2 regions of the Variovorax restrictus genome follow, and region 2 is predicted to be linked to the other one. Evidence: riboswitches for the same ligand, from Rfam matches in the RefSeq annotation. Region 2 holds a riboswitch; the other holds the start of a gene.
What was found. Region 2 has a riboswitch for S-adenosylhomocysteine ahead of metH (methionine synthase). Riboswitches for the same ligand answer to the same signal wherever they lie in the genome.
Positions count from the first base shown of each region.

Region 1: another riboswitch for S-adenosylhomocysteine. It lies ahead of ahcY (adenosylhomocysteinase); the one in region 2 lies ahead of metH (methionine synthase).

Region 1 covers NZ_JBPJZH010000003.1:197,488-204,754, forward strand. The annotation lists gene ACSFA0_RS20400 (ArnT family glycosyltransferase) at 1-895, opposite strand, end outside; gene ACSFA0_RS20405 (peptide chain release factor 3) at 914-2,542, opposite strand; gene ACSFA0_RS20410 (hypothetical protein) at 2,665-4,068, opposite strand; S-adenosyl-L-homocysteine riboswitch at 4,218-4,284, shown strand; gene ahcY (adenosylhomocysteinase) at 4,360-5,799, shown strand; gene ACSFA0_RS20420 (TlyA family RNA methyltransferase) at 5,809-6,609, shown strand; gene metF (methylenetetrahydrofolate reductase [NAD(P)H]) at 6,587-7,267, shown strand, end outside.
Region 2 covers NZ_JBPJZH010000001.1:136,554-143,820, forward strand. The annotation lists gene ACSFA0_RS00655 (oxidoreductase) at 1-504, opposite strand, end outside; gene ACSFA0_RS00660 (LysR family transcriptional regulator) at 627-1,604, shown strand; gene ACSFA0_RS00665 (outer membrane lipoprotein) at 1,609-2,325, opposite strand; gene metH (methionine synthase) at 2,427-5,141, opposite strand; S-adenosyl-L-homocysteine riboswitch at 5,206-5,273, opposite strand; gene dinG (ATP-dependent DNA helicase DinG) at 5,778-7,267, opposite strand, start outside.

The sequences.
Region 1 (7,267 bases), on a different contig from region 2:
ACGTCGTCGGGCGCCGATCGCGCCAGATCAGCCCCACGGCAAACAGCGGCAACAGTGTCAACGCCTGGTACTTGGCGCCCACCGCGAGGCCCAGGGCGAAGGCGCAGGGCAGGAGCCACCGGCGGTTGTCGGTGGTCCGCCAGGTTTGGAAGCTTGCGCCAGCGACCAGCACGAACAGTGCGACGCCCATGTCGACATAGGCACGGGTGAACTCGTCCCTGGCCAACAGCACCCACAGCGAAGCGGCCACGCACGCGGTCAAGCGGTCGAGGTGCTGCACACCCAGGCGGTAGATCAGCCAGGCTGTCAGCCACCCCGCCGAGGCATGCAGCAGATGGGGCAGCACGTCGTTGTCGAAAAGCAGTGCGCCCGCATAGAGCAGATCGAAGTTGTACGGAAACCATGGGTAGCGCAGCCATCCGTTCACCGTCAGATGGCCGCTGGCGGCCCACTGCTGCGCATGCGGCAGGTGGTACATCAGCGCGTCCCAATGGGTGGGCGGAGGCAGTGGCGCGGTCAGGGTCGACAGCAGTACGACCGCCAGGGCGATCAGGCCCCATCGATCAGCTGGCGGCATCGCTTGCCAGCCGGATATCCAGGCGGGCCGGCGAACGACGGATCGGTGCGCGAATGCCTGCCATGCGCCGAGCAGCAACCCTGCCGCGATCAGGAGGCCGACGAAGCGCACGGTCAATTGCCCGGCGATCGCCAGGCCTTGCAGCACGCAGATGCCGATGCCCAGGCCCAGCGCGATGGCCAGCGGCACACCGAGGCGCGGCGCCGGATCGCGGTCGATCTTCAGCAGGCGCAGCGATGTCTCGCCCCATCCCCAGCAGGCGGCCACCACCAGCGCGAGCACGCCGTACTGGCCCAGCAGGAACCCGAGCTTGTCCATGGTGTTCCGCGCGGCGCGCTAGCCGGCCGATTGCAACGCCAGCCCCGCATGCTCCCGCAACGGATGGAAGTGAATCTTGGGAAAACGTTCCTGCGCCAGCCGCACGTCATAGGGCGAGGTGCAGAGATAGGCCAGCGTGTTGGCCGCGTCGAGCGCCATGCGTGCCGGATAGGCGTTGACGAACTCGCGCAGTTCGGCCGGTGTGTTGGCCGTGATCCAGCGTGCGCCGGTGTACTGGCAACCCTCGAGCCGCACGTCGGCGTCGTACTCGGCCTTCAGGCGGTGCTGCACGACTTCGAACTGCAATTGCCCGACGGCGCCCAGCAGCATCGGGCCACCGACCTCGGGGCGGAAGACCTGGATCGCGCCTTCTTCGCCCAGCTGCGCCAGCCCCTGCTGCAGTTGCTTGGTGCGCAGGGGGTTCTTCAGGATCACCGTCATGAAGAGTTCAGGTGCGAAGAAGGGCAGGCCGGTGAACATCAGGTTCGCGCCGTCGGTGATGGTGTCGCCCAGCTGCACGCCGCCGTGCGTGGTGAAGCCGACGATGTCGCCCGCGTAGGCTTCTTCCACCGCTTCGCGGCGCTGGCTCATGAAGGTCACGACGCTGGTCGGACGCAGTTCTTTCGAGGTGCGCTGCACCTTAAGCTTCATGCCCGGCGTGTACTTGCCCGAAGCCATGCGCACGAAGGCGATGCGGTCGCGGTGGTTGGCGTCCATGTTGGCCTGCACCTTGAACACCACGCCGGCGAAGTCCTTGTCCGCAGGCTGGATCTCTTTCACGACCGGCTGGCGGTTGACCATCGTCGTGCTGATGCGCGACTGCGGTGGCGGCGCCAGATCGACCAAGGCGTCGAGCACTTCCATCACGCCGAAGTTGTTCACGCCGGAGCCAAAGAACACCGGCGTCTGCTTGCCGGCGAGGAAGGCCGCATGGTCCCAGGTGGGCGACGCGCCGGTGGCGAGCTCCATGCTGTCCATGGCCGATTCGAAGTCGGCGCCGAAGCGCTGGGTCAGCGTGTCGCGATCGCTCAGCGGGATGGTCTCGAAGTCGTCCGACAGGCGCTCCTTGCCCGACTCGAACACCGTCATCGCCTGCGTGCGCAGGTTCATGATTCCGCGGAAGCTCTTGCCCTGGCCGACCGGCCAGGTCATCGGCACGCAGGGCATGCCGAGTTCGCGCTCCACCTCGTCGAGGATGTCGAGCGGCTCGCGCACCTCGCGGTCCATCTTGTTGACGAAGGTGATGATGGGTGTGTCGCGCTGCCGGCAGACCTCAATCAGCCGCCGCGTCTGGGCTTCCACGCCGTTGGCGGCGTCGATCACCATCAGCGCCGAATCGACGGCGGTCAACACGCGGTAGGTGTCTTCCGAGAAGTCCTTGTGGCCGGGCGTGTCGAGCAGGTTGATCACGTGGTCGCGGTACAGCATCTGCATGACCGACGAAGCCACCGAGATGCCGCGCTGCTTTTCGATCTCCATCCAGTCCGAGGTGGCGTGGCGCGAGGCCTTGCGCGCCTTCACCGAGCCGGCGATCTGGATCGCGCCGGAGAACAGCAGCAGCTTTTCGGTGAGCGTGGTCTTGCCGGCGTCCGGGTGGGAAATGATCGCGAAGGTGCGACGGCGGCGGGTTTCGGATTCGAAGGTCATGGCGTGAACGCGGGGCGCGCGAAGAACGGTGAGCGCGTGGCGCTCACGGCGCGGCGGCTACGCAAAGCCTGCGATTTTAGCGAGCGTGCTGACGGCGGGCGCCGCCAGTGGACTCGCCTCGGTCAGTCCATCAGGTTGATCTGGAGGTAACCAGCGGTAGATGGGTTGTTGGCGCCGACGATGGCAAAGAGCTTGGCTCCCTGCATCGCGAAATAGACGTCTCCTGCGTTCGCGCCATTGGTGATCGCTCGCATGCCCAGCGGGCCCTGTGCATTCATCGGGCCGAATGTGTTTTGCGCCGTCGATGTGGTGCCGTCCGCTGCGACGGCGCTTCGCGTCGATTGCCCGGCTTGAACGCTGACGGTGCCCCATGAGCCCTGCGTGCTGGTGCCAACGCCGGTGCCTGTCGGCCAGGTGCTCGTCTCGGTTACGCCCAGCCGGAACACAGAGGTCATCGGATCGGCGAGCCGCTTGCCGGCAATCAGAAAGATCTTCTGACCACCCAGCCGCGCGACCGAGAAGATCGAATAGTTGGTGGGATTAGCGACTTCGGTCATCTTCCAGGTGTCGGCCGTACTCCCGGCCGTGATCGTCCAGGCTTGCTGCGACCCTCCAGGGCAGACATCGATCCTGTAGATCGTGTTGTCGGCGCAACGGATCAAGGTTGAGCCGTTGCCAGATATCTGAACTTGCGAAATCTGCGAACTGGCCGATGCAGATCCGACATCGATTCCGAAACGGTTGTAGACACCATCCAGTGCCACCGCATCCGTTTCCAGGGCCCGCGAGGCCACGAAAGGTTGCACCGCATAGCTCGTCGTGGCCACCTGGGTGACGACGAACGGGAATGCGCCGACGACCGTGTCCTGCGCGAGCTTGAAGCGCGCGTTGTTGGTGCTGGTGGTGATGCGGCTGCTGCCGAACACGTACGTGCCTGTAGCGTTGTTGTCTTCACTGATCGAGCCCGATGCGACAGGATTACTACCGTCGCTCATCTCATAGGTCTTGATGTCGAAGTTGAGCGTCAGCGTTTGCCGGGTGCCGTTGGTCGCGAAGACCTTGTAGCTGCCGTTGCGCGCGTCCGCCGCCGCCACACTGAAGACGGTCTTGGCGCTCAGCGTGGTGCCCGCGCTGGCGTTTACCGTGTAGAGCGTCGTCGTGGTCAACGTGTTCACCAGCTGCGACGCCCATTGGCTGCCGGAGATGCTGGGGTTGCGCAGCGTGATCGCACTCGCCGTTCCGTTGGTCGACGTCCAGCTGGCTGCCTGACTGGGGGTGACCATCACCGTGTCACCTGGCTTGACCGCATAGATGCCGGACGCATCCGGCGTGGCTGGCGTGCCGTTCACACTCACCTTGACCGTCAGCGGTGTCTCGGCGGGCGCCGACGTGCTGCCACTGCCACTCGGGGAACTGGCGGTGCCGCTATCACCACCACCGCCACCGCCACCGCCACCGCCACCGCAAGCGCCCAGCAGCGCACTCACCACCAAGGCGCTGTAGAGCGCCCTCGAAATTCCTTGCATAACCGACTCCCTGTCGCGCTTTTCGCGCTGTGTTTTGAGAATCGCCTCCCGGCCCGTGCCCTCTGAGGCGCCCGTGCAAATGTTACTGGATGAAAGGATAAGTGAGCCCTGCGCGAGCACGGCCGGGCGCCGAACACTTAGAATGGCGGCTCCGAGGAGCGTTGCAGCGCCATCAGGCGTGAGGCTCGGACTACATCGCAACCACGCTCATCCGCTGTTCTCGCGGTGAGCCCTTTTCCGGTCGAACCTCCCGAGTGCAGCGGCAGTCGTCAAACCTGCTTTGGAGTTTTCATGAACGCTGTTCTCAAGCCCACCCCCGTTGCTTCCGCCGACCAGGCGATCGCCGACATCACCCTTGCCGCCTGGGGCCGCAAGGAAATCCGCATCGCGGAAACCGAAATGCCCGGCCTGATGGCCATTCGCGAGGAGTTCAAGGCCGCCCAGCCACTCAAGGGCGCACGCATCACCGGCTCGATCCACATGACGATCCAGACCGCGGTGCTGATCGAAACCCTGCAGGCGCTGGGTGCCAATGTGCGCTGGGCCTCGTGCAACATTTTCTCCACGCAGGACCATGCCGCCGCCGCCATCGCCGCTGCGGGCACGCCGGTCTTCGCGATCAAGGGCGAGACGCTGAAGGACTACTGGGACTACACCCACAGCATCTTCGACTTCGGCCCCAAGGGCTCGAAGGGCGAAGGCCCGAACATGATCCTGGACGACGGCGGTGACGCCACGCTGCTGATGCATCTGGGCCAGCGCGCCGAGAAGGACCTGGGCGTGCTCGCCAACCCGACGAGCGAAGAAGAGACCATTCTCTACGCCGCGATCAAGGCCAAGCTGGCCGTCGATTCGACCTGGTACACCCGCAAGGCCGCCGAGATCATCGGCGTGACCGAGGAAACGACCACCGGCGTGCACCGCCTGAACGAGATGTCCGCCAAGGGCACGCTGCAGTTCCGCGCGATCAACGTGAACGACTCGGTCACCAAGAGCAAGTTCGACAACCTGTACGGTTGCCGCGAATCGCTGGTCGACGGCATCAAGCGCGCCACTGACGTGATGATCGCCGGCAAGGTCGCGGTCGTGGCCGGCTACGGCGACGTGGGCAAGGGCTCGGCCCAGGCCCTGCGCGCACTGAGCGCCCAGGTGTGGGTCACGGAAATCGACCCGATCAATGCGCTGCAGGCCGCCATGGAAGGCTACAAGGTCGTGACGATGGACTACGCCGCCGACAAGGCCGACATCTTCGTGACGACGACCGGCAACAAGGACGTCATCACGCACGACACGATGGTGAAGATGAAGGACCAGGCGATCGTCTGCAACATCGGCCACTTCGACAACGAGATCGACGTCGCGTCGATCGAGAAGTACGAATGGGAAGAGATCAAGCCGCAAGTCGACCACATCACCTTCCCGGACGGCAAGAAGATCATCCTGCTGGCCAAGGGCCGCCTGGTGAACCTGGGTTGCGGCACGGGCCACCCGAGCTTCGTGATGTCGTCGTCGTTCGCGAACCAGACCATTGCGCAGATCGAGCTGTTCACCAAGCCCGACGCGTACAAAGCCGGCAAGGTCTACGTGCTGCCGAAGCACCTCGACGAGAAGGTCGCGCGCCTCCACCTGAAGAAGGTCGGCGCGATGCTGACCGAGCTAACCGACGCGCAGGCCGCCTACATCGGCGTGAACAAAGCGGGTCCGTACAAGGCGGACACGTACCGCTACTGATTGCGCGCCTTGCGTGCTGATCAATTGTTGGTAGAGCGAGGCCTCGCCGCCTCGCGTTCGCAAGCCGTCCGTCTCATCACCGGCGGCTTGCGCTGGCGCGACGCCGGCAGCGGTGCCGAATGGCGCAGCGTAGGCAAGAACCGCGACGACATTCCCGAGTCGGCCGAGCTCGAGCTGGTCGATGCGGCCGAGTCGCGCTACGTGTCGCGCGGCGGGCTGAAGCTCGACGGCGCGCTGGCCGCGACAGGCGTCGACCCGTCGGGCCGTCGCTGTCTCGACATCGGCCAGTCGACCGGTGGCTTCACCGATTGCCTGCTGCAGCACGGTGCCGTGCACGTGGTCGGCATCGACGTGGGTCACGGGCAGTTGCACGACCGCATTCGGGCCGACGAGCGGGTGACCGCCATCGAGAAGGTCAATGCGCGTGCGCTGACGGCCGACGATTTTCCTGAGGACGAGGACACCGCGTTCGACCTGATCGTCGGTGACCTGTCCTTCATTTCGCTCACGCTGGTGCTGCCGGCAGTGGTGCCATTCCTCGCGACCGGCGGCGACCTGCTGATGCTGGTCAAGCCGCAGTTCGAGTTGCAGCCCGGCCAGGTCGGCAAGGGTGGCATCGTGCGCGACGAGGCGATGTACCCGATCGTCGAGCAGCGGCTGCGCGACGCCTGTGCTGCCCTCGGCCTGCGCGTGGTGCGGTGGCTCGACAGCCCGATCGCCGGGGGCGACGGCAACCGCGAGTTCTTCATTCATGCCGTCCGCGACGACGGCCCAGAAGGAGCTGCCGATGCAACTTCCGCTGAGCTTTGAATTCTTTCCGACCAAGACGCCCGAAGGCGCGGTGAAGCTGCGTGCGGTGCGCCAGCAGCTCTATGCGATGCGCCCCGAGTTCTGCTCGGTGACCTACGGCGCAGGCGGTTCCACCCACGACGGCACCTTCGCCGCGGTGCGCGAGATCCTGGAAGAGGGCGGCGATGCTGCCAGCCACTTCTCGTGCATCGGCGCCACCAAGGCCACCGTGCGCGGCCAACTCGGCGAACTGAAGGCCATGGGCGTCAAACGTCTGGTGGCCCTGCGTGGCGACCTGCCCAGCGGTTACGGCGCGGGTGGCGAGTTCCAGTACGCGAGCGACCTGGTGGCCTTCATCCGCGAGGAGACGGGCCGTGATTTCCACATCGAGGTGGCCTGCTACCCCGAAGTGCATCCGCAGGCGCGTTCGCCCGAGGCGGACCTGAAAGCCTTCGCCGAGAAGGTGCGCGCCGGTGCCGATTCGGCCATCACGCAGTATTTTTTCAATGCGGATGCGTACTTCCGCTTCGTCGATGAATGCAGCAGGCTGGGCATTTCGACGCCGATCGTGCCGGGCGTGATGCCCATCACCAGCTCCACGCAGCTCATGCGTTTTTCCGACGCCTGCGGTGCCGAGATTCCGCGCTGGGTCCGGCTGCGGCTGCAGAGCTATGGCGAC
Region 2 (7,267 bases):
GTGCAGCGCCTGGTTGATGCCTTCGACGGCGAACTTGGTCGAGCAGTACAGCCCGAAGCCGGGTCCGGACTGATGGCCGCCCAGCGACGAGAGGTTGAGGACATGGCCGCTGCGGCGCGCGCGCATCGACGGCAGCACGGCACGCGTCACGTTCAAGAGGCCGAACACGTTGGTCTCGTAGAGCTTGCACACCTCGTCGGCCGTGGCTTCCTCCACCGCGCCGAGCAGGCCGAAGCCGGCGTTGTTCACCAGCACATCGATGCGGCCGAAGCGGGCGATGGCCGCCTCGACGGCACGCGCGGCCTGGGCCTCTTCGGTCACGTCGAGCGACACGCCGAGCAGCGCCGGGTGGTCGCCGAAGCGCTTGGCCACGTCGGCGGCGTTGCGGGCGGTCGCCACCACCGCGTCGCCGTTGGCGAGTGCGGCTTCGGCCATGCGGGCGCCGAGGCCGCGGGAGGCGCCGGTGATCATCCAGACGCGCTTGAAGTCGTTCGTTGCAGTCATGTCGGTTCCTTTGAAATCAGGGTGATGAGGGGATGCGGTGAGGGAAATGTAGGTTTTGCATCCGCATCGGAATAGCCCACTTTGGCTCGCTTCATACGCAAGACAATCGTGATAATCCGGCGATGGCCTTCAACGAACTCCGCGCGATCACCACCTTCATCCAGGCGGCGGAGCTGGGCAGCCTGCGCCAGGCCGCCGCCGCGCAGGCGATCACGCCGCAGGCGGCCAGTCAGGCGCTGGCGCAGCTCGAATCACACCTGGGTGTGCGGCTGTTCCACCGCACCACGCGACGACTGAGTCTCACGGAGGAAGGCAGCCAGTTCCTCGAGGCCGCGCAGCCCGGCCTGAACGCGCTGCAGCGCGCGTTGCGCAATGCGCGCCGAGGGCGCGAAGAGATCGCCGGGCCGCTGCGCATCGTGGCGCCGCGCGCGACCATGCTGCAGGTCCTGTGGCCAGTGCTCGAAGCCTTCTGCGCGCGGCATCCGCAAATCGAGCCCGACGTGCAGCTGGACGACCGCGTCGGCAACTGGGTCGAGGAGCGTGTCGACGTGGGCTTCCGCAGCGGCCTCGCGCCGCAGGACGGGCTGATCGCGCGCAAGCTAATGCCGGTGCAGCTCGTGGTGTGCGCCGCGCCGGCCTACATCGCGCGCTTCGGTGCGCCCCAGCGCATCGACGACCTGGCGCAGCACCACTGCAGTTGCTTTCGGCACCCGACCAGCGGCAAGCTGATGCCATGGGAGTTCAAGGTCGACGACCAAATCGTGGCGCGCGACATCGCACCCGCGCTGTGCACCAACGACGTCGACCTGGAAATCCGCGCGGTGCTGGCAGGCCAGGTGATCGGCCAGTTGATCGGTGCCACGGCGGCACCGCTGCTGCGCAGCGGGCACCTGGTGCCGTTGCTGACGCAGCACGTGACGGACCACCTCGGTCTGTACGTCTACTACGGCAGTCGGGTGGCGCAGCCGCTGCGTGTGCGCGCCTTCATCGACCTCGCGGTCGAGATGCTGACGGACAGCGCCGACTTCGTGCTGCAGCCGCACGAGTTGAAGCCGATACCGGCGCGCAAGCGCGCAGTGGTCCGCAGCAAACCGCGCTAGCCGTTCAAACGCGGCCGTCGGCCGGACGCAGCACGTTGCCCTGCAGCGTCACGGGTTTGCCAATGGGCGGCGCGGTGCGCGTTTCGACCGTGCGGAGGCGGCCATCGTCCATGCGTACGCTGACCTGGTAACTGGTCTCGGTGCGGGTGCGCTTCTCGATGGTGTGGCCGGCATAGCCACCGCCCACGGCGCCGATCACCGTGGCCGCCGTGCGTCCGCCGCCATGGCCGATCTGGTTGCCGAGCACGCCGCCCAGCACACCGCCTGCGACGGCACCGACGCCCGTGGGCGGCGCAGCGTGCTGAACGGTGCGCACGGATTCGACCCGGCCGCAGATCGCGCAGACCGGGGCTCGTGCGGGGGCCGGTGCTGCAGCGACGGTGCCATTGCCCGGTGCCGCATTCATTCCGGCGGTCGAAGGTGCGGTCGACGGCGGCTCCGTGCGACTCACGGTGTCCGGCACACGCGCCGGTGCCGGCAAGGCGGCAGAGGGCCGGTCGCCATCTTCAGGGCCGTACAGCGGTTGCGCCGGCGCAGTCGCGCTGGGCGTCCCGCCGTGATCGCTGCTGTGCTGGTAAAGCATCGTGCCGCCGAGCGCTGCGATCACGACAGCCAGTGCGCCAATGGTGCCCCACAGCACCTTGGGCGAGGTCGCGCCGCGCTGGGCTACCGGGCGGCGCTCGGGCAGCGGTTCGATATCGGTAGTGATCGGGTTCTGCATATCTGTCCTTTCGCTGAAACCTCCACGATGTTCCAGCTTAGACAGCGCAGCACCGCCGCGACTCCCGCCGTGGCTGTAAAAACCGTAACCGCGCCGACGGCCTACAGATTCGGTGCCAGAAGGCGCTCGAGCTCGCTCTCCGGCAGCCGACGGCGTGCCGCCTGATCGGCCAGCTGGTCGTGCCCGATCTTCCCGACGTTGAAGTACGTCGAGTCGGGATGGCTCAGGTGGAAGCCGCTCACGCTGGCCGCCGGCGTCATGGCCAGGCTCTCGGTCAGCGTCATGCCGATGTCGGCGCACTGCATCACCTCGAACATCTCGCGCTTCACGCTGTGGTCGGGGCAGGCCGGGTAGCCGGGCGCGGGGCGAATGCCGCGGTACTTCTCGGCAATCATGTCTTCGTTGCTCAAGGCCTCGTCCGCGGCGTAGCCCCACAGGTCGGTGCGCACGCGGTGGTGCAACGATTCGGCGAAGGCTTCGGCCAGCCGGTCGGCCAGTGCCTTGAGCATGATGGCCGAGTAGTCGTCGAGGTCGTCGACGAAGGCCTTCTCCTTCTTCTCGACGCCCAGGCCGGCGGTGACAGCGAACATCCCGACATAGTCCTTCAGCCCGCTGTCCTTCGGCGCCACGAAATCGGACAGGCATCGGCTCGGGCGCATCACGCCGTCGATCACCTGCTTTTCGGTCTGCTGGCGCATGCCGTACCAGGTCATCGCGACCTCGCTGCGCGTCTCGTCGGTGTAGAGCTCGATGTCGTCGTCGTTCACGGTGTTCGCCGGCCAGAAGCCCACGATGCCACTCGCACTGAGCCAGCGGCCTTCGATCAGGCGCTGCAGCATGCGCTTCGCGTCGGCATACACGCGCACGGCCTCGGCGCCCACGACTTCATCTTTCAGGATCGCGGGGAACGGCCCGGCCAGGTCCCAGGTCTGGAAGAACGGGCCCCAGTCGATGTACTTGGCGAGCTCGGTCAGGTCGAAGTTCTTGAACACGCGGCGGCCGATGAACTTGGGCACCGGCGGCGTGTAGTTCGTCCAGTCGATCGGCGTCTTGTTGGCGCGTGCCTTGGCCAGCGGCCACAGCGGCACCTGCTTCTTGTTGGCGTGCTGCAGGCGCACCTTGTCGTAGTCGGCGTTGAGTTCGTCGATGTACTTGGTCGCCTGGTCGCTCAGCAGGCTCTGCGCCACGCTCACGCTGCGCGACGCATCCGGCACGTAAACGACCGGGCCTTCATAGTGCGGCGCGATCTTCACGGCCGTGTGCACGCGGCTGGTGGTGGCGCCGCCGATCATCAGCGGGATCTTCTTGATGCGGAAATGGTCGTCGCGCTGCATTTCGCCGGCCACGTACTGCATCTCTTCCAGGCTCGGCGTGATGAGGCCGGAGAGGCCCACGATGTCGGCGCCCTCGACCTTGGCGCGCGCCAGGATCTCGTGGCAGGGCACCATCACACCCATGTTCACCACTTCGAAGTTGTTGCACTGGAGCACGACGGTGACGATGTTCTTGCCGATGTCGTGCACATCGCCCTTCACCGTCGCGATGATGATCTTGCCCTTGGTGCGCACGTCGCGGCCGGCCGCCTCGTCGCGCAGCTTCTCTTCCTCGATGTAGGGCAGCAGGTGTGCCACGGCCTGCTTCATCACGCGGGCCGACTTCACCACCTGCGGCAGGAACATCTTGCCGGCGCCGAACAGGTCGCCGACCACGTTCATGCCGTCCATCAACGGGCCTTCGATGACATGCAGCGGCCGGCCGCCCTTGGCGAGGATGTCCTGGTAGGCCTCTTCGGTGTCCTCGACGATGAACTCGGTGATGCCGTGCACCAGTGCGTGGCTCAGCCGGTCTCCCACGCTCACCGGCGCCTCGGGCGTGCCGCGCCAGTCGTTGCGCTTGCTCTCGTCCTTGGCGCCGCTCTTGGCGGTCTCGGCCACTTCGACCAGGCGTTCGCCAGCATCGGGGCGGCGGTTCAGGATCACGTCTTCGACGCGCTCGCGCAGCACCGGCTCGAGGTCGTCGTACACGCCGACCATGCCGGCGTTGACGATGCCCATGTCCATGCCGGCCTTGATCGCGTGGTACAGGAAGACGGTGTGGATGGCCTCGCGCACCGGGTCGTTGCCGCGGAAGCTGAAGCTCACGTTCGACACGCCGCCCGACACCTTGGCGCCGGCCAAGTTCTGCTTGATCCAGCGGGTCGCCTCGATGAAGTCGACCGCGTAGTTGTTGTGCTCTTCAATGCCGGTCGCGACCGCGAAGATATTCGGGTCGAAGATGATGTCCTCGGCGGGGAAGCCGATTTCGTCGACCAGGATGCGGTAGGCGCGCTGGCAGATCTCGACCTTGCGCTCGTAGGTGTCGGCCTGGCCCTTCTCGTCGAAGGCCATCACCACAGCGGCGGCACCGTAGCGGCGCAAGAGCTTGGCCTGGTGGCGGAACTGGTCTTCGCCTTCCTTCATGCTGATCGAATTGACGATGCCCTTGCCCTGGATGCAGCGGAGACCCGCCTCGATGACCTCCCACTTCGAGCTGTCGACCATGATCGGCACGCGCGCGATGTCGGGCTCCGACGCGATCAGGTTCAGGAAGCGGACCATCGCGGCCTTGCTGTCGAGCATGGCCTCGTCCATGTTGATGTCGATGACCTGCGCGCCGTTCTCGACCTGCTGGCGCGCCACGGCCAGGGCTTCCTCGAATTGGCCGTTGAGGATCATCCGCGCGAAGGCCTTGGAACCAGTGACGTTGGTGCGTTCGCCGATGTTGACGAACAGCGTGCCCTCGCCGATGCGCACGGGCTCGAGGCCCGACAGCTTCATCGGGGGAACGGACGTGACGGCAGAGGAAGAAGATTCGGACATGGGCTCACCTGGATTCGCGATGGTCAGGTGAGCGTCGTTGCGGGATCAGACCCGAGCCTGGCGGGGGTGCCGCTGCAACGCTCCTCGGGGTCGTCTATTTTAGTGGCCTTTGGTTGAGGTGATGGTTGTCGAGGTGCTTCGGTGTGGTGTAGGGGCGTCGGCGGGCGGCATGCCTTTGGGCGGCAGACGTCTCCGGCCCTTCGGGCTTCGCTGCTGCTCCTCGCGTCAGGCGGGGTCCGCGCAAACTCGCTTCGCTCAGACACGCGCGGCCCTGATCCGCCTGCCCCTGCGGTGCTCGCCGGAGCCTCAACAACCGCCCAAAGACATACCACCCACCGACGTGGACGCAATCGTTGTGCATCTCTCCGGCGAGCGCAGCGATCCCCAAGCCCGGCAGGCGGTGCGGGCCGGGCGATCCCCTGTGCGTCGCTGAGGAGCGCAGCCTTCCGCGGATCAGGGCTCGCGATTGTCTGAGCGCAGCGAGTTCGAGCGAGACCGCGCGAAAGGCGAGCACCGCAAGGCAGCCCGAAGGGCCGGCGCACCGGGGTCGTCCGGCTCGCACCGCCTGCCGGGCGCCCTCACCAACGCCAACGATCAAGCAGAAACCGCGTCCCCCACCCGCACCGTAGAAAACGTAAACGGCGGCAACCCCTTCAACAACCGCTGACCATACGAAGTCCTCACCAGCCGCCTGTCGTAGCAGTACACGGAAGCGCGATCTTCTTCGCTCCGAATCGCCCGCCCCACCCATTGCGCCAATCGAATGGCCGTCGCCGGCACCACCAGCTCGGTGAACGGATCGCGCCCCACCGTGCGCAGCCACTCGGCCCGCGCCTCGCCGACCGGGTCGTCCGGCGGTGCGAAGGGCAGCTTGGCGATGAAGACCGATTCGCAGAGCTTGCCCGGCAGGTCGAGCCCTTCGCCGAAGGACTGCATGCCGAAGACGATCGACGGCAGCCCCTCGGCCACGCGATGGCGGTGGGTGGCCAGCAGTTGCTGGCGCGGCATGGCGGTCTGCAGCAGCACGCGCGGCTTGAGCGCGGCGGGCAGCGCCTCGACCGCCTGGCGCAGCTGGTCGCGCGAGGTGAACAGCACCAGCGCGCCGTGCCGCACGTCCGCCAGGTCGCGCACCAGCGCCTGGACCATCTCGGCGACGTAGCCGGCCGCGTCGCGCGGGTCGGCCCGGGTTTCGACGGCGATCAGCTTGCCCTGCGCGGCGTAGTCGAAGGGGCTGGGCACCTCCAGCGTGGTCGCCGCCTCGTCGCCATGCAGGCCCGACTCGCGCAGGAAGAAATCGAAGTGGCCGCAGCTGGTGAGCGTGGCCGATGTCAGCACCGCGCCGCGCACCTTGGCCCACAGGTGGTGGCGCAGCGTCGCGCCGGGCAGCAGCGGGCTGGCGTGCGCCTGCAGCGTGGCCTGGTCGCCGTCGACCTGCAGCGTGAACCACTTGGCGGCCGGCACCGCGTCGGGCGGGGCTTCGCGCAGCAGCAGCTGGGCGGTGTCGAGCGTCTGCTCCAGCCGCGGGGCGAGCGCGCCGAGCTGGGCGTACATGGTCGACAGCTTGCGCGCCATCGCGGGTTGTTCGCGCATCTCGGTGCGCAGGGCGCTGGCGATCACGCGCAGAGCATCGAGGAAGCCCGACGCGTGGTGCGCCACCCGGCCCAGCGGGCCCTGGAGCGCTTCGGGCAAGGCGCCCAGCGGCAGGCGCGCACGCGCGGGGCCACGGCCGGGCAGGCCCGCCGGGCCGGCGACGTCGGTCTTGAGGCCGTCGCCGTACAGGTCCATCACCAGCCGCTCGGTCTCCTGCAGCGCCTGGCGCATCTGCGCGGCGTGCATCGGCACGTCGGCCACCTCGGTGACCTCGAAGCGCACGCCCACGCGCACCGCGCGCTGCGCGAGGCGCTCGACCCAGCCGTGGCGGCCCAGGTCCATGCGACAGCCGAACTGCGCGAGCGCGGTGGCCGGCAGGTGGTGCGCCTCGTCGAGCACCAGCAGGCAGTTGTCCAACTCGGGCAGCTGGCGATTGCCGATGGAGGCCAGCAACAGGTCGTGGTTGACCACCACCACCTGCGCGCCGACCAGCG